DNA from 4 places in the Rhizobium sp. WYJ-E13 genome. Region 2 is predicted to be linked to each of the others. Evidence: predicted binding sites of a transcription regulator. Region 2 holds the regulator's gene; each other region holds the start of a gene.
What was found. Region 2 encodes PhoB, which activates phosphate uptake and scavenging genes when phosphate is short. Its sites were predicted from a motif close to TGTCATNNANCTGTCAT; they were not measured.
Positions count from the first base shown of each region.

Region 1 (4,199 bases), 1.6 Mb from region 2:
GAGGCATTCGTCATTCCCAATCCCTGGGATGCCGGCTCGGCCCGAATCCTGACGAGTCTCGGTTTCGAGGCCTTGGCGACGACCAGCGCCGGTTATGCCTTTTCCAAGGGCAAGCGGGATTCCTTTGCGAGCCTGACCCGGAGTGAAATCCTCGATAACGCCGCCGAGATCGTCGGCGCCACCGATCTTCCCGTATCGGCCGATCTCGAGGATGGGTTCGGCGCAGCACCGGAGATCTGCGCCGAGACGATCCGGCTGGCCTGCGAGGTCGGGCTGGTCGGCGGATCGATCGAGGATGCCACCGGCGAACCGGCCCGCCCGATCTACGATCTGTCGCATTCTGTCGAGCGTGTGCAGGCTGCAGCAGAGGCGGCGCGGACACTGCCTTTCCTGCTGACGGCAAGGGCGGAGAATTTTCTGTGGGAGCGGCCCGATCTCGATGACACGATCAGGCGGCTGCAGGCTTTTTCGGCGGCCGGCGCCGATGTGCTCTATGCGCCCGGCCTGCCTGACATCGACGCCATCCGGACGGTCTGCGCGGCCGTCGACAAGCCCGTCAACGTGGTGATGGGGCTGAAAGGGCCGCGCTACAGCGTTGCCGAACTTTCGGCTGCCGGCGTGCGCCGCGTGAGTGTCGGCGGGTCCTTCGCGCGCGCGGCGCTCGGTGCACTGCTGCGGGCGGCCGAAGAAGTGAAATCATCGGGCACCTTTACCTATGCCGCCGATGCGATCCCGGCGGCCACGCTCAGCCAGCTCATGTCGCAGGAGAAGAGCTGGGGCCGGGAGTAGGGCCATCGTTCGATGTCTGCTCTTCAGTCTTTTTTCTTGCGCTGCCTCTTGCCGGGCCGAGGGCGGAAGTCGACGAGCAGGGATTTCAGTTCGAGTTCGCGCACACGCCGGGCGGCCTCGTCGGGGCTTACCCAGGCCAGCATGCGCTGACCGACTTCCCTGAATTCGCTTTGGGCGGCCTCCACCTCGATCTGGAAGATGTCGACGATGCAGGGAACAACGTCGCCGTCATCCAGTTCCTTGAGATAGGTATAGCGGCCGACCGGCTGTTTGCTGACCGTTCCGCGCACGCCGGCTTCCTCCCACGCTTCCATCGCGGCTGCCTCATGCGGCTTCTTCTTTTTCATCGGCCAGCCCTTTGGAATAATCCAGCGGCCGCTGTCGCGCGTGGTGACGACGAGAACTTCAATTTCGAGGCGGTCGGTGTCGGGACTGCCTTTCCGATAGCGGAAGCAGACGGCGCCATATTGCTGGCGAAAGGCGCCGGAGAAAAGCTTCTCGGGCCTCGCTGCAAGCTGCTTCAAGAGTGGCAGGGATGTGCCGGCGCGGGATTTTGCGCCTTTTTTATTGGATTTCATGACATCTAGCATTGTCAATTTTTACTTTTTCGATCAATTGCCTGCGACGCTTTATGACAGATTTATGACAGTCTCCTATGGACAGTCGTCCGCACAGGGAAGGATCGCCCGATATGATGAGCGTGTTTCGCAAGATGATGCCGCGGGAGGACCGCTTCTTCGAGATGTTCTCCAGGCATGCGAAAACGGTGGTCGCAGCAGCCGAGGCGATGGAGAAACTGCTGAAGGGCGAAAATGTCGAGGAGAATTGCGACCGTATCGTCGCGCTGGAGGACGATGCCGACCAGATCACCCGCGAGGTGCTGCTGGCGATCCGCCGCAGCTTTATCACGCCTTTCGACCGCGGCGACATCAAGGACCTGATCCAGTCCATGGATGATGCGATCGACATGATGCACAAGACGGTGAAGATCATCCGGCTCTTCGAGCAATCGAGCTTCGATCCGCTGATGCGGGAAATGGGCGGAGAGATCATCAAGGCGGCGATCCTGATGCAGCAGGCGATCGGGCTGCTCGACAAGATCGGCGCCAATGCCTCGAAACTCTCGGCGATTGCCGAGGAGATCACGCGGGTCGAGGGACGCTCCGACGAGCTGCATGACGAGGGGCTGAAAGACCTCTATCGCCGGCATGGGGCCAGCGGCAATGCCATGGCCTACATGATCGGCAGCGAGATCTACTCCAACCTGGAAAAGATCGTCGACCGGTTCGAGGACGTGGCCAACGAAATCAGCGGCGTCGTCATCGAGAACGTCTGATGGAAGCCTCTCTCTCCCTTCCGCTGCTGGTCGGTCTGATCGGCGTCGCGCTGTTCTTCGATTTTCTGAACGGGCTGCATGATGCGGCAAACTCGATCGCGACGATCGTCTCCACCCGCGTTCTCCGGCCGCAATATGCCGTCGCCTGGGCCGCCTTCTTCAATTTCATCGCCTTCCTGTTCTTCGGCCTGCATGTCGCCGAAACGCTCGGCACCGGCATCATCGACCCGGCCATCGTCTCGCCGCAGGTGATCTTTGCGGCGCTGATGGGGGCGATCGTCTGGAACATCGTCACCTGGCTGTTCGGAATCCCGTCTTCGTCGTCGCATGCGCTGGTCGGCGGGCTTGTCGGAGCGGGGCTTGCGAAGGTCGGCGTCAGCTCGATCGTCTGGAGCGGGTTGTTGAAGACGGTCGGCGCGATCGTCATGTCGCCGGCGATCGGTTTCCTGCTGGCGTTGTTCTTCGTTCTCATGGTCTCCTGGATGTTCGTGCGCCAGACGCCCTTTGCCGTCGACAGCACGTTCCGCTTCATGCAGTTCATCTCCGCCTCGCTCTATTCGCTCGGCCATGGCGGCAACGACGCGCAGAAGACCATGGGCATCATAGCCATTCTGCTGTTCAGCCAGGGGCATCTCGGCGGCAGCTTCCATGTGCCGCTCTGGGTGGTCATTTCCTGCCAGTCGGCGATGGCGCTCGGCACGCTTTTCGGCGGCTGGCGGATCGTTCATACGATGGGCTCGAAGATCACCCGGCTCAATCCGATGCAGGGTTTCTGCGCCGAAACCGGCGGGGCGCTGACGCTCTTTGCTGCGACCTGGCTCGGCATTCCCGTCTCCACCACCCATACGATCACCGGCGCGATCATCGGTGTCGGCGCAGCGCGGCGGTTGTCCGCCGTGCGCTGGGGCGTGGCAGGCAATATCGTCATCGCCTGGATCATCACCATGCCGGCAGCCGCTGCCATTGCTGCCGCCTCTTACGGTATCGCCAGCCTGTTCGGCTGAGAGCAGGGGACGATCTGCGGGCAGAGGCTCGGGTTTCGCGCATCCGGTACTCTAATTTCAGGTGCTGCTATTTTCGATCACCTGTTGCGCTCTATTTCCTATGCAAGGAGAAGGCGATGGCGAGCGGGCGATGGATCTGTCTGAGCATCTGTCTGAATTGAATGCGAAGATACCGACAAGTGCCGGCCGCCGCCGGACCCATCAGTGCGGCGCCATCTGCTGCCGCGTCGAAAGAGGCGGAAGGCTGAGCGTTCTGCTCGTCACCAGCCGGGATACCGGACGATGGGTGATCCCGAAGGGCTATCTGGAGAGGAAGGAAAAGCCTTATCGCTGCGCTCAGCGCGAAGCGCTCGAAGAAGCCGGTATCATCGGCAAGGTCAGGAAGAGGCCACTCGGTTACTACACCTACATGAAGGACAACGAGACGCCGCTGACGGTCTCGATCCACCTGCTCAGGCTCAGAAACGAGGTCAGTCAATTTCCGGAGCGCGCCCAGAGGCTGAAGATCTGGGTTTCTCCGGCAGAGGCCGCCCTGCTTGTCGAGGAGCCGGAGCTGCAGGCGCTCTTCCGGTCTATCGATGCGGAAAATCCCCTGACATCGCAGGACCGGCTGAAGCCGCGCCGGATCGCCGGACGGCGGCCGCTGCATGAGGCGGCGGTGTCGCTCGCCACGTCGCCAGCCTCGCACTGACAGCCGTTACTGCATAATACCTTAAATCGGAATCGATCTAAGGATGAAATTATGCAGCAATTTAAAGTGCTACAGCGTCCTTTGCGCGTCTGAAAAGACGCGCGGCGCTGTAGTTGCCGCCAAATGCACTTTGGAATGACGAAGGCCCGACAACGGGCCTTCGCGCATCTCTTTGTTTTACGCATGTCGTTATCGCAAAACCGCTGCACACTTTTGCGCGACATGCTTTAGGCTACCGCGGACTGCCGGTCGCCAGAGGTCCCCAGGAGAACTCGCGATCCGCTGTCGCCGCGAGGTCGATCATCACTTCTATGCCGGTCTTGATCCGCCGCCGCAGGATGTCGGCGCGATCGGGATGCGTCCGCAGCAGACGCTTCTC
Region 1 covers NZ_CP076853.1:1,775,119-1,779,317, reverse strand. Annotated here, with positions in the region: gene KQ933_RS08950 (oxaloacetate decarboxylase) at 1-789, shown strand, start outside; gene KQ933_RS08945 (NUDIX hydrolase) at 813-1,367, opposite strand; gene KQ933_RS08940 (DUF47 domain-containing protein) at 1,481-2,125, shown strand; gene KQ933_RS08935 (inorganic phosphate transporter) at 2,125-3,129, shown strand; gene KQ933_RS08930 (NUDIX hydrolase) at 3,260-3,820, shown strand; gene KQ933_RS08925 (DUF1062 domain-containing protein) at 4,053-4,199, opposite strand, start outside.
Region 1: KQ933_RS08940 (DUF47 domain-containing protein) is a predicted target of PhoB. The motif match lies at 1,421-1,437, and genes of this name have one in related genera.

Region 2 (4,199 bases):
GCTTCGTGCCGTGCCGCCATCGATCCGCGCAGCCGCACTCGGCCTCGGCGCCTCGAAGATGCAGATGGTGTTCCACCATGTGCTGCCGCTCGCAATGCCCGGCATCCTGACCGGCACGATCATCGGCCTTGCCCACGCACTCGGCGAAACCGCGCCGCTGCTCCTGATCGGCATGGTCGCCTTCGTCGCCCAGGCGCCGACCACGCCGCTCGATCCTTCCACCGCACTTCCGGTGCAGGTCTACATGTGGGCCAACGAAGCCGAGCGTGCCTTCGTGGAAAGAACCTCGGGTGCCATCATCGTCCTGCTCCTGTTCCTGATCGTCATGAACCTCGGAGCTATCCTCTTGCGTCGTCGCTTTGAGCGCCGCTGGTAAACGGAGTAAAGATCATGAACATGTTGACGGAAGCTGCAGTCGAGAAGGCGCTGGACCAGAAAATGAACAACGTCCCGTATAAGATGATCGGTCAGGATGTCTCCGTCTATTACGGAGAGAAGCGCGCGCTTTTCGATGTCAATCTGAACATCCGCGAAAACACGGTGACCGCGCTCATCGGCCCGTCGGGCTGCGGCAAGTCCACCTTCCTGCGGTCGCTGAACCGCATGAACGACACGATCGACGGCTGCCGGGTCACCGGCAAGATCACGCTCGACGGCGATGACATCTACGATCCCGATATCGACGTCGTCGAACTGCGCGCCCGCGTCGGCATGGTGTTCCAGAAGCCGAACCCGTTCCCGAAGTCGATCTACGAAAACGTCTCCTACGGCCCGCGCATCCACGGCCTCGCCAAGTCCAAGGCAGACCTCGACCAGATCGTCGAGTCCAGCCTGCAGCGCGCCGGCCTCTGGAACGAAGTCAAGGACCGCGTGCATGAATCGGGTACCGGCCTTTCCGGCGGTCAGCAGCAGCGCCTGTGCATCGCGCGCGCCGTTGCCGTCAGCCCGGAAGTCATCCTGATGGACGAGCCCTGCTCGGCGCTGGACCCGATCGCGACTGCAAAGGTCGAAGAGCTGATCCACGAGCTGCGTGAAAACTACACCATCGTCATCGTGACGCATTCCATGCAGCAGGCCGCCCGCGTGTCACAGCGCACGGCCATGTTCCACCTCGGCAACCTGGTTGAGGAAAACGATACCGACAAGATGTTCACCAATCCGGACGATCCGCGCACCCAGGACTATATCATGGGCCGGTTCGGCTGATTTTGGCGATGTGAAGCCTTCCCGATTTTCGAGGACAAAGCCCCATGGCATCGACACATATTTTTTCCGCCTATGACGACGATCTGAAATTCCTGTCCCGGCGCATTTCCGAGATGGGTGGTCTTGCCGAACAGATGGTCGGCGAGGCCGTCCGTGCGCTGGTCAACGGCGATACGGCGCTCGCCCAGAAGGTCATTTCCGACGACGTGATCCTCGATCACGCGGAACGCGAAATCAACGACAAGGCGATCGTTACGATCGCCCGTCGCCAGCCGATGGCCTCCGACCTTCGTGAGATCATGGGTTCGATCCGCATCGCCGCCGACCTCGAGCGCGTCGGCGATCTCGGCAAGAACACCGCAAAGCGCGTCATCGCCGTGCAAAGCACCGGCGTTCCCCGCAAGCTTGCCCGCGGTCTCGAGCATCTCTCCGAACTGGCGCTCGTCCAGCTCAAGGAAGTGCTCGACGTCTACACGACGCGTTCGGCTGACAAGGCCAAGTCCATCCGTGAGCGCGACGACGAGATCGACGCGATGTACACCTCGCTGTTCCGCGAACTTCTGACCTACATGATGGAAGATCCGCGCAACATCACGAGCTGCACGCATCTTCTCTTCTGCGCCAAGAACATCGAACGCATCGGCGACCATGCGACCAACATCGCCGAGACGATCTACTACATGGCAACCGGCGCCCAGCCGGAGGGCGAACGTCCGAAGGACGACAGCTCCAATACCGTCGGTGCGGTCACGGAGTAATCCGGACCTGCCGATTGCATATGCGCGTCCCATGCGGGGGCGCGCATGGGTGCAGCCAATTCCGAGTTCCTGCATGATCCCTGCTTAAATCACCCCCGGTTTAAGGATCATGCATTAGGAGACTGACACGCATGATCCCAAGAGTTGCAGTTGTTGAAGATGAAGAGGCGCTGAGCGTGCTTCTCCGCTACAACCTCGAAGCGGAAGGTTTCGAGGTGGATACGATCCTCCGTGGCGACGAGGCCGAAATCCGGCTTCAGGAGCGCACGCCCGACCTGCTCATCCTCGACTGGATGCTGCCGGGCGTTTCCGGCATCGAGCTCTGCCGCCGGCTGCGCATGCGGCCGGAGACCGAGCGTCTGCCGATCATCATGCTGACGGCGCGCGGCGAAGAGAGCGAACGCGTTCGCGGCCTCTCGACCGGCGCGGACGACTATGTCGTCAAGCCCTTCTCCACGCCGGAACTTGTCGCCCGCGTCAAGGCGATGCTGCGTCGTGCCCGTCCGGAGGTTCTTTCCAGCGTTTTGAAGTGCGGGGATATCGAGCTCGATCGCGAAACCCATCGCGTTCATCGCAAGAGCCGTGAAGTCCGCCTCGGCCCGACCGAATTCCGCCTGCTCGAATTCCTGATGTCGTCGCCGGGCAGGGTCTTCTCCCGCTCGCAGCTTCTGGACGGCGTCTGGGGCCATGATATCTATGTGGACGAGCGCACGGTCGACGTCCATGTCGGCCGCCTGCGCAAGGCGCTGAACTTTTCCAACATGCAGGATGTCATCCGCACCGTTCGTGGCGCGGGATATTCCATGGAAGCCTGATCCGAGTGATCGGAGGTCCAGACGGGTCGCTCGGGTTCTCCCGGGCGGCCCGTTTGTCTATCCGGCTGCGTTTTTAGGAGTAGGCGTTGCCTCGCTCACACTTTGACCGACATGTTTCTTGCACCGCGAGGGCTGAAGCCATGATGGGGAGGGCTGCTATACGCCATCAGGAGACGTTAGCTTCGGCTCGCTCGTGCGGCCACCCTTGTCTCCCTTGATGTGATCATGGGGAGCTCAGGTCCAGACCGAGCATGCTGCTAAGGACAAAGGCGAGGAGCCCCACGCCGAGTAGCGCCAGCGCGAAGACTGCGGCCATCATGCCGCCCGTGCGCAGTACCGCTTGCCGCTCCCCCATCTCGCTTCGATCGTAATGCCACTTGATGGCGAAGAACATGGCCGTTCCCAAAGCGAGAACCTTGAACGTAACGAAGACTACAGGGACCCAATCCATATCAGATACTCTCATGTGCACCAGCTACGCGCCTTATGATCCCATCTTAGGCAAACGCATACGTCCTATTGTGCAAGGCTGATATGTAACAGCAGGGGGCGGTTTCCTGGCCTGTATCGTCGGGTTCGGGAATGACCGCTTAGGGCCGCCAGAAGGCTTTGAGCACTTATTGCCCCACCGACCAGTTCCACGCCAGGAGTTCAGCGATGGGAAAAAATTCGCCCCCCTGCGCGTCAGCGAAGAGGGGCGACGAATGCTGCATCTCTGGGCAAGGCGTGGATCAGGCGACCCGGACAGCCTTGCGGCGTTCGCTCATCGGCTGATAGGCGAGACGCTGGTGGTAGTTGCAATAGGGCGATGAATCCGGGGAGTCGCAGCCGCAAAAGTAGAAATCGTCCTTCATCGGATCGCCGACCGGCCATTTGCAGGTGCGTTCCGTGAGTTCCGTCAGGCCGAGGCGACGGGAGATAGGCACGACCACGTTTTTGGCCGGTACATATTCCATTTCCTCGACAGTTTCGATCTCGATCTCTTCCTTCAGGACAGTTGCGCCCTGCTGGCGGGTAACGGTGCGGGTGGTGATGCGAGACGCATAGTTCGGGGCGCGGGGAGCCGAGGTATTGCGCTTCGGTGCACGCGCAGCGGTTGCCGTGCCGCCGGCCTTGGCGCGGCCAGGAAGACTGAGCCGGTGAACCTTGCCGATAACAGCGTTTCTACTGACGCCGCCAAGTTGCGCTGCGATCTGGCTGGCGCTCAGCCCCTCCGACCAAAGCTTCTTGAGCTTTTCGACACGCTCGTCTGTCCAGTTCATGCCCTGTCTCCACCTTTCGCGTTGGTGATGGCAGAATCCCTCACCGTTGCCTCGGAAACTTCCAAAGCAAGAAACGCCCGATCAATTTTGGTGACTAGTTCCGCCGCATGCAGTCTAGTAATTGAACTTTAACCTAGTGTGAGCCTGACTCTGTGACA
Region 2 covers NZ_CP076853.1:149,148-153,346, forward strand. Annotated here, with positions in the region: gene pstA (phosphate ABC transporter permease PstA) at 1-376, shown strand, start outside; gene pstB (phosphate ABC transporter ATP-binding protein PstB) at 391-1,206, shown strand; gene phoU (phosphate signaling complex protein PhoU) at 1,251-1,964, shown strand; gene phoB (phosphate regulon transcriptional regulator PhoB) at 2,096-2,779, shown strand; gene KQ933_RS00750 (hypothetical protein) at 3,003-3,230, opposite strand; gene KQ933_RS00755 (GcrA family cell cycle regulator) at 3,511-4,041, opposite strand.

Region 3 (4,199 bases), 1.7 Mb from region 2:
TCAGATATTGTTCTGCAGGATCGTGCGCAGCTTGCCGAAGAGTTCGTCGATGTGCTTCTTCTCGATGATCAGCGGCGGGGAGAGCGCGATGATGTCGCCCGTCGTGCGGATCAGCAGGCCGCCTTCGTAAGCCTTGAGGAAGGCCGTGAAGGCGCGTTTGGTCGGCTCGCCGGCGATCGGGTCGAGCTCGATGGCGCCGATGAGGCCCGTATTTCTGATGTCGATGACGTTGGGGCAATCCTTGAGCGAGTGCAGCGCGTCGGCCCAGTAGTCGGAAAGCTCGGCTGCGCGGGTCAGCAGGCCTTCTTCCTTGTAGGTGTCGAGCGTCGCAAGTGCTGCGGCCGAAGCGATCGGGTTCCCGGAATAAGTATAACCGTGGAAGAACTCGATCATGTGCTCGGGGCCGTTCATGAAGGCATCATGGATTTCCGAGGTCACGAAGACGGCGCCCATCGGGATGACGCCGTTGGTCAGACCCTTGGCGGTGGTGATGATGTCGGGCTTCACGTCGTAATACTGAGCGGCGAAGGGTGCGCCGAGGCGGCCGAATCCGGTGATGACTTCATCGAAGATCAGCAGGATGCCGTGCTTGGTGCAGATTTCACGCAGCTTCTGCAGATAGCCCTTCGGCGGAATGAGAACGCCGGTGGAGCCGGCGACCGGCTCGACGATGACGGCGGCGACGGTGGACGCGTCATGCAGGGTGACGATGCGCTCGAGTTCGGTGGCGATATCGCCGCCATGCTCGGGTTCGCCGCGGGTAAAGTTGTTCTTGCCGGGCAGATGAGTGTGGGGCATGTGGTCGACGCCGGTCAGCAGCGTGCCGAACATCTTGCGGTTGGTGACGATGCCGCCGACGGAGATGCCGCCGAAATTGACGCCGTGATAGCCACGCTCGCGGCCGATCAGGCGGAAGCGTGAGCCATTGCCCTTCACGCGGTGATAGGCGAGCGCCACCTTGAGCGCCGTTTCGACCGATTCAGAACCGGAATTGGTATAGAGGACATGGTTCATGCCCTCGGGTGCGATGTCGACCAGGCGGTTCGCGAGTTCGAAAGCCTTGGGATGGCCGAGCTGAAAGGCCGGGGCGTAGTCGAGTTCGCCCGCCTGCTCGCGGATCGCTTCGGTGATCTTCGGGCGGCAGTGTCCGGCATTCACGCACCAGAGGCCAGCCGTACCGTCCAGAACCTGACGGCCGTCATGGGTTTGGTAATACATATCCTTCGCACCCACGAAGAGGCGCGGTTCCTTCTTGAACTGACGGTTCGCGGTAAAGGGCATCCAAAAGGCGCGAAGGTCGTTTGGCGTTGCATTCAGGCGATTGGACATGCTGTTCTCCTGGCCGTTGGGGAGGCCGTTCCCGTTTTAAGCTTGGCGCCGATTATATTTTTACTGCCCGGTCAAATTATCAGCGCCCGGCAAGGCGTCAAGCCAGAGAAGCGTCGCCTTCTGATGTTCCCGGACACGTCGGGCGTCATCAATCCTTCGCCCGGCATCGCTACAAAAATCGATGGCCACAATGGCCGAGGGCATTCCATTCATTTCCTTGAAATTCAACCATTTTACCGGAGGTAGTCATGACGGACCGCCAGAAGACCAGACCGCGTCCCAATCCGCGGCGTGCATTTGCGCCGAGCTACGGCACCATTCTCGAAGAAGGCGTTCGTCGCCGTACCGTTCTGAAGGGCTTCATCGCAGCCATGGGTGCAGCCGCTTTTGCGCCGGCGCTCGAAGCAAGGAAGGCTGAAGCCGCCGAGTCGACGCTTACTTTCCCCGAACTGAAGCGTGTGCGTGACGCTGCCGACCACTGGCCTGATGGTTACGAGCGCCAGATCCTCATTCGCTGGGGTGACGCACTCTTCAACGACAGCCCGGAATTCGATGTCGCCAAGCTCGACGGCAAGACCGCCGAGCGCCAGTTCGGCTACAACAACGATTTCACGCAGTTCCTGCCGCTGCCCTGGGGCGAGAAGAGCTCCGATCATGGCCTGATGGTCGTCAGCCATGAATATGCCACGCCCTTCCTGATGTTCCCGGGACTGACGGCGGACAATTATCGTGAGAAGATGACCGAGGACCAGATCCGGGCGGTGATGGCCGCTGTCGGCGTCTCGGTTTTCGAAGTGCGCAAGGACGGCAACCGGTGGCAGGTCGTCAAGGACGGCAAATATAACCGCCGCATCCACATGAGCACGGAAATCGGCATTTCCGGCCCGGCCGCCGGCGACGATCGCCTCAAGACCAAGGCTGACCCGACCGGCACGATGGTCTTCGGCACGATCTCGAACTGCAATGGCGGTATCACGCCTTGGGGCACGATGCTCTCGGGCGAAGAAGGCGCAATGGACGTTTTTGCCGGCGACTATACCAAGCTGGCGAACCAGAAACTGGTCGAGCGACAGGGCTGGGACGAGGATGAGAACGACATCTATTCCGTCAGCCGCGTCGAGCCGCGCTTCAAGTTCGAGGAGGAGCCGAATGAATGGATGCGCTTCGACTGGGTCGTCGAAATCGATCCGTTCGATCCCTCGGCAAAGCCGGTCAAGCGCACGTCGCTCGGCCGCATGACGCATGAAGGCGCGCAATGTTGCGTCGCCCCTGACGGACGCGTCGTGGTGTTCATGGGCGATGATGACGATTTCGAATATATCTACCGCTTCGTCACCCGCGATCCGTGGAACCCCAATGATCGCGCCGCCAACAAGGACCTGCTCGACCACGGTACGCTGTCGGTCGCCAAGTTCGAAAGCGACGGCACGATGCGCTGGATCCCGCTGGTCGCCGGCGAAGGCCCGCTGACGGCGGAAGCCGGCTTCAAGACGCAGGCAGACGTGGTTCTCGCCACGCGCGCTGCCGCGGACCTCGTAGGTGCTACGCCGATGGATGGGCCGGAAGGCTTCATCCCGCATCTCGGCACCGGCAAGCTCTATGTTGCCATGACCGAGAACGAAGACCGCCTGCCGAAGGGGCAGGGTGACGACGAGAAGGAACAGGTCAACGTCGCCAATCCGCGCGGGCCGAACCCGCATGGGCATCTGCTGGAACTGGTGACGCCCGGCGGCCCGGACAAGCCGGATTATGCGGCCGAAAGCTTCAAATGGGACGTTTTCATTCTTTGCGGCGATCCGGCTAAGCTGGAAGACCAGGCAATGTTTCACCCGGCGACCACCTCGGCTGGCTGGTTCACCGATCCCGACAACCTTGCCGTCGATCCGGCAGGCCGCCTCTGGGTGACCACCGACGGTCCGCCACCGGAAGGCATCGCCGATTCCGTCTATGTGATGGATACGGAAGGTCCGGGCCGCGCCCTGCCGAAGCTCATCTATATCGCCCCTGTCGGTTCGGAGACCTGCTCGCCGACCTTCACGTCCGACGGCTCCAGCGTCTTCCTCTCGGTCCAGCATCCGGGCGAATTGCGCATGGCCGACAACGAAGATGCGACCTCGATGGAAGATGCCGGCACCAGTTGGCCGGACTTCAAGCCGGGCGTACCGGCTCGTCCGTCGCTCGTCGTGCTGACCCGCGGCAACAATGAAGTGGTGGGCAGCTAAGCCCGCTTTTCGCAACCAAAAGAGACCGGCAATTCTCGCGAATTGCCGGTCTCCAACGCTTCACGAGCTGAAATAGCGTGAGCAGTATCGGAGGAAACATCTCCTCCGATACTGCTCAGACTGACATCATGTCAGCGCTAACATCAGGCTGCAGACCTACTCCGGTTCTGTGTCGCGTAGATATCCTCGAGTGTTGCAAGGATTTTCATGACCGGCTCGGAGTTGCTGGAATAATAGATCGTCTGTGCATCGCGACGGGTCTTGACCAGCTTCTGAGCGCGCAATTTCGACAGATGCTGGGAGAGGGCCGACTGGCTCAGGCCGACCTGGGTCGCGAGAACGCCGACAGGCACTTCTCCCTTTACCAGGCTGGTGAGGATCAGCAAACGCTTGGGGTTGGCCATGGCCGATAATAAAGCTGCCGCCACATTGGTGTGATCGGCCAAATCAGAGGTTTCCATATTTTTTCTTCCTAATGCGAAACGTACATCATCCGTACAGGCACAGGCCGTCAGACGGTTCTTTGACTGACGTCAAAAACTAGCAATTGGGCTTGAAGATTGTATATACCTAAATTTAAGGTATCAGGTATGCTATTTTAGATATGTTTGAACAAATGTGATCCAAATCCTCCGCGGGTATGTCGAA
Region 3 covers NZ_CP076853.1:2,753,022-2,757,220, reverse strand. Annotated here, with positions in the region: gene KQ933_RS13905 (aspartate aminotransferase family protein) at 1-1,329, opposite strand; gene KQ933_RS13900 (PhoX family phosphatase) at 1,578-3,551, shown strand; gene KQ933_RS13895 (helix-turn-helix transcriptional regulator) at 3,695-4,012, opposite strand; gene KQ933_RS13890 (HugZ family protein) at 4,128-4,199, opposite strand, start outside.
Region 3: KQ933_RS13900 (PhoX family phosphatase) is a predicted target of PhoB. The motif match lies at 1,473-1,489, and genes of this name have one in related genera.

Region 4 (4,199 bases), 1.5 Mb from region 2:
GCGCCTGACGCAACGATCTTGACCTCGTCGATCTTCTTGCCGGCCAGTTCCAGGCCGTTGAGGATGGCGGCGGCGACGATGATCGCGGTGCCGTGCTGGTCGTCGTGGAAGACCGGGATCTTCATCTTCTCGCGCAGCTGCTTCTCGATCCGGAAGCACTCCGGCGCCTTGATGTCCTCGAGGTTGATGCCACCGAAGGTCGGCTCCAGCGAGGCGACGGTCGAAACCATCTGCTCGACGTCCGTTGCATCCACTTCGATATCGAAAACGTCGATGTTGGCGAATTTCTTGAAGAGGACGGCCTTGCCTTCCATGACCGGCTTGGAAGCGAGCGGACCGATATTGCCGAGGCCGAGCACGGCGGTGCCGTTGGAGATCACGGCAACGAGGTTAGCGCGCGACGTATAGTCGGCCGCAGTTTCAGGATTGTCACGGATGGCGAGGCAGGGGGCGGCGACACCAGGAGAATAGGCGAGCGCCAGGTCGCGCTGGTTGCCGAGCGGCTTGGTCGCCTGGATTTCCAGCTTGCCGGGGCGCGGATAGCGGTGGAAGAAAAGCGCCTGGTCGTCGAGGCTGCCGCCCGTCAAATTCTTTTCCGTTTTGGATTTTTCCTGGTGATCCATCGCCGCCTCCAGCGTTGTTCGAAGTCTTTTGAGGACTTCTCCATACATCAATCGGATACGGGCGACAGTATGGAAATGCGGCGTGGAGAAAGTTTTCGTGCGGGGGGCGGGGGCGGCGGCCCTTGGTGCCGAGCGGTTGCCACCAGCTAATCCTTTTGGGGAAACTTGTCTGGCGAGGGCGGCAAGCGCAGAATGCCCTGCGCGACGGTGCGGGGCGCCGTTCGCATGGAGGAAATCATGGACAACTTGAACCTCACGACCTTGCAAAGGGGTCAGACGATGGTCAATGACGTGGCCATCGATGCATTTGCCGCCGGATTTCGCGGCACTCTCCTGACCAGCAAGGATATGAATTACAACGAGGCGCGGGCGATCTGGAATGCGATGATCGACCGGCGGCCCGGGCTCATCGCGCGCTGCGCGGGCGCTGCTGATGTCGTTCGGGCGGTGCGGTTCGCGCGCGACAACAATCTTCTCCTTTCGGTGCGCGGCGGCGGGCACGGCATTGCCGGCAACGCCGTCTGCGACGGCGGCGTCGTCATCGACCTGTCAGCGATGAAATCGGTGCGGGTCGATCCGCAGACGCGGCGTGCCAGGATCGAGCCGGGCGCAACGCTTGCCGATGTCGACAAGGAAACGCTGGCCTTCGGGCTGGTGCTGCCGACCGGCATCAATTCCACGACAGGCATCGCCGGCCTGACGCTCGGCGGCGGCTTCGGCTGGCTGACCCGCAAATTCGGACTGACCCTCGACAATCTGCTCTCGGTCGACATGGTGACGGCGGATGGCGAACTGGTCAAGGCGAGCGAGACGGATAAGCCCGATCTCTTCTGGGCGCTGCGCGGCGGCGGCGGAAATTTCGGCGTCGTGACCTCCTTCGAGTTCAAGCTCAACCCGCTCGACACCGAGGTTCTCGCCGGGCTCGTCGTGCATCCCTTCGCCGATGCGGAAAAGGTGCTGAAGGAATACCGGCAGGCGCTGGAGGCGGCGCCCGACGAACTGACCTGCTGGGTGGTGATGCGCCAGGCGCCGCCGCTGCCCTTCCTGCCGGCCGAATGGCATGGCAAGGAGATCGTAGTACTGGCGATGTGCTATTGCGGAGATGTCGCGGCGGGTGAAAAGGCCGCGGCCAGGTTGCGCGCTATCGGAAAGCCGATTGCCGATATCGTCGGCCCGATGCCGTTCACCGGCTGGCAGCAGGCCTTCGATCCGCTGCTCACACCAGGTGCGCGCAATTACTGGAAGAGCCAGGATTTCGCGTCTCTGTCCGATGCGGCGATCGAGGTGCTGCTCAAGGCGGTGCGCAGGCTGCCCGGCCCGGAATGCGAGATCTTCATTGGCCATGTCGGGGGTGCCGCCGGTCGCGTGGCCAACGAGGCCACCGCGTTTCCGCAGCGCAGCTCGCATTTCGTCATGAACGTGCATGCCCGCTGGCGGGAAACCGGGATGGATGGAAGCTGCGTCGGCTGGGCGCGCGAGCTTTTCGAGGCCACCAAGCCGCATGCTGTCGGAACCGCCTATATCAACTTCATGCCTGACGACGAAACCGACCGGGTCGAAGCCGCCTATGGTACCAACTACGCCCGCCTTGCTGAGATCAAGCGGCGTTACGATCCGAACAATCTGTTCCGGATGAACCAGAACGTGAAACCGATGGCGACGGTGCGGACTGCCTGAGGATTGATGTTTTAGGGAAGGAGTTTCGCGCCAGCGCCGGAATGTGAAGGTGTTGGCGTGACGTCGGTCACCCAGCGCCCCACGTCCAGCCTGTATGAACAGGTTGCAGGGCTTTCCCACAGCCTTGTCATCTTCCTGAAACACGAGTCTGATTTTGGAAGACCAGACGAAGAACGATGGGACACGAGCGGAAAGGCTTGTGACAGACATGATGGAACCCCGGCGCTTCCGCACCCTCTTCATTTCCGATTTGCATCTCGGCTCCAAGGCGGCCAAGGCAGATTTCCTGCTGGATTTCCTGCGCTACCACGAAGCCGATACGATCTATCTCGTCGGCGATATCGTCGACGGCTGGCGCCTGAAGCGCAGCTGGTACTGGCCGCAGGTCTGCAACGACGTGGTTCAGAAGCTCTTGCGCAAGGCGCGCAAGGGTACGCGCGTCGTCTATATTCCCGGCAATCACGACGAATTCCTGCGCGCTTTTCCGGGCACGCATTTCGGCGGCATCGAAGTTGTCGACCGCATCATCCATGACGGCGCGGACGGCAAGAAATACCTGATCCTGCATGGGGACGAATTCGACGTCGTCGTGCGCAATGCTCGCCTGCTCGCCTATCTCGGCGACTGGGCCTATGACACGGCCATCCGCATCAATATCGTTCTCGCCGCCGTGCGCCGGCGCCTCGGCATGCCCTACTGGTCGTTTTCGGCCTGGGCAAAGCTGCAGGTCAAACATGCCGTCAATTTCATCGGCGAGTTCCAGCGCGTGGTTGCCGAGGAAGCCCGCAAGAACGGCGCCGATGGCGTCATCTGCGGCCATATCCATCACGCCGTGATCGAGGATATGGACGGCATCCGCTACATCAATACCGGCGACTGGGTCGAAAGCTGCACGGCGATCGTCGAGCATGAGGACGGCAGATTCGAACTCATCACCTGGCGTGCGCTGACCAGCAACGTGCCGGCGCTGACCTCTCTCGAATTGCTGGAAGAGGGCGATCTCGCCCCGCAGGCTGCCTGAATAATGTGTGCGTACAGCACCGGCCTGGCCGGTGCATCATGAATTTAGCCGTTGCCGTCAGGCGACAGGCCCCATTTATTTTTTAAATCGTTTCGACTTACCTCCGAAACGTTACAATTCGGCTATTTCTCGCCATAGTCGTGTTTGATTGGATGTGTTAGGCAACGCAGAGTTTCCTTCAGGTCCATCATGATTCCCGCACAAAATCCCTCGACGGGTGAGGGAGCGCCGCCGCGCTTCCGGCTGCTCAGCGCGCTTTGCTACAGCGCGCCGCTGCTGGTCAACGGTATCGTCCTGCCCTTCTTCCCCGTCTGGCTTTCGACTCACCAGTTCAACGATCATCAGATCGGCACCATCCTCGCCGTGCCGATGGTGGTGCGCGTTCTCGTCGCGCCGATCGTGGCGGTCTTTGCCGACCGCATGCAGGAGCGGGCGCATGTGCTTTTGTGGTCGGGCATCCTGTCGCTCCTGACGGCGATCGCGCTCTACTGGACGAGCAATTTCTGGCCGGTGCTGATCGTCTTTGCGCTGCAGGGCGCGACCTTCGCGCCCTATGTGCCGGTCGTCGAATCGATCGTGATTTCGGGTGTGCGCCGCTGGGGGCTCGATTATGGTTCCATGCGCGTCTGGGGCTCGATCGCTTTCATCATTTCAACGCTCGTGGGCGGTGAGCTGGTCGGGCGCTGGGGTGGCGAAATGGTGCTGCCCGTGATGATCTTCGGCTTCGTGTTGACCATCACCATGGCGATATTCTGTCCGCGCATCGGGCCGACGCGGCGGCGCGGTCAGCCGATCAATCTTCCGGCGACGACGGGCAGCGGGCTTCGCGAGCCGCATCTGCTCCTGTTGCTGCTCGGCGTTTCAATCCAGCAGGCGAG
Region 4 covers NZ_CP076853.1:1,644,959-1,649,157, reverse strand. Annotated here, with positions in the region: gene KQ933_RS08270 (NADP-dependent malic enzyme) at 1-623, opposite strand, end outside; gene KQ933_RS08265 (FAD-binding oxidoreductase) at 861-2,300, shown strand; gene KQ933_RS08260 (UDP-2,3-diacylglucosamine diphosphatase) at 2,509-3,321, shown strand; gene KQ933_RS08255 (MFS transporter) at 3,511-4,199, shown strand, end outside.
Region 4: KQ933_RS08260 (UDP-2,3-diacylglucosamine diphosphatase) is a predicted target of PhoB. The motif match lies at 2,426-2,442, and genes of this name have one in related genera.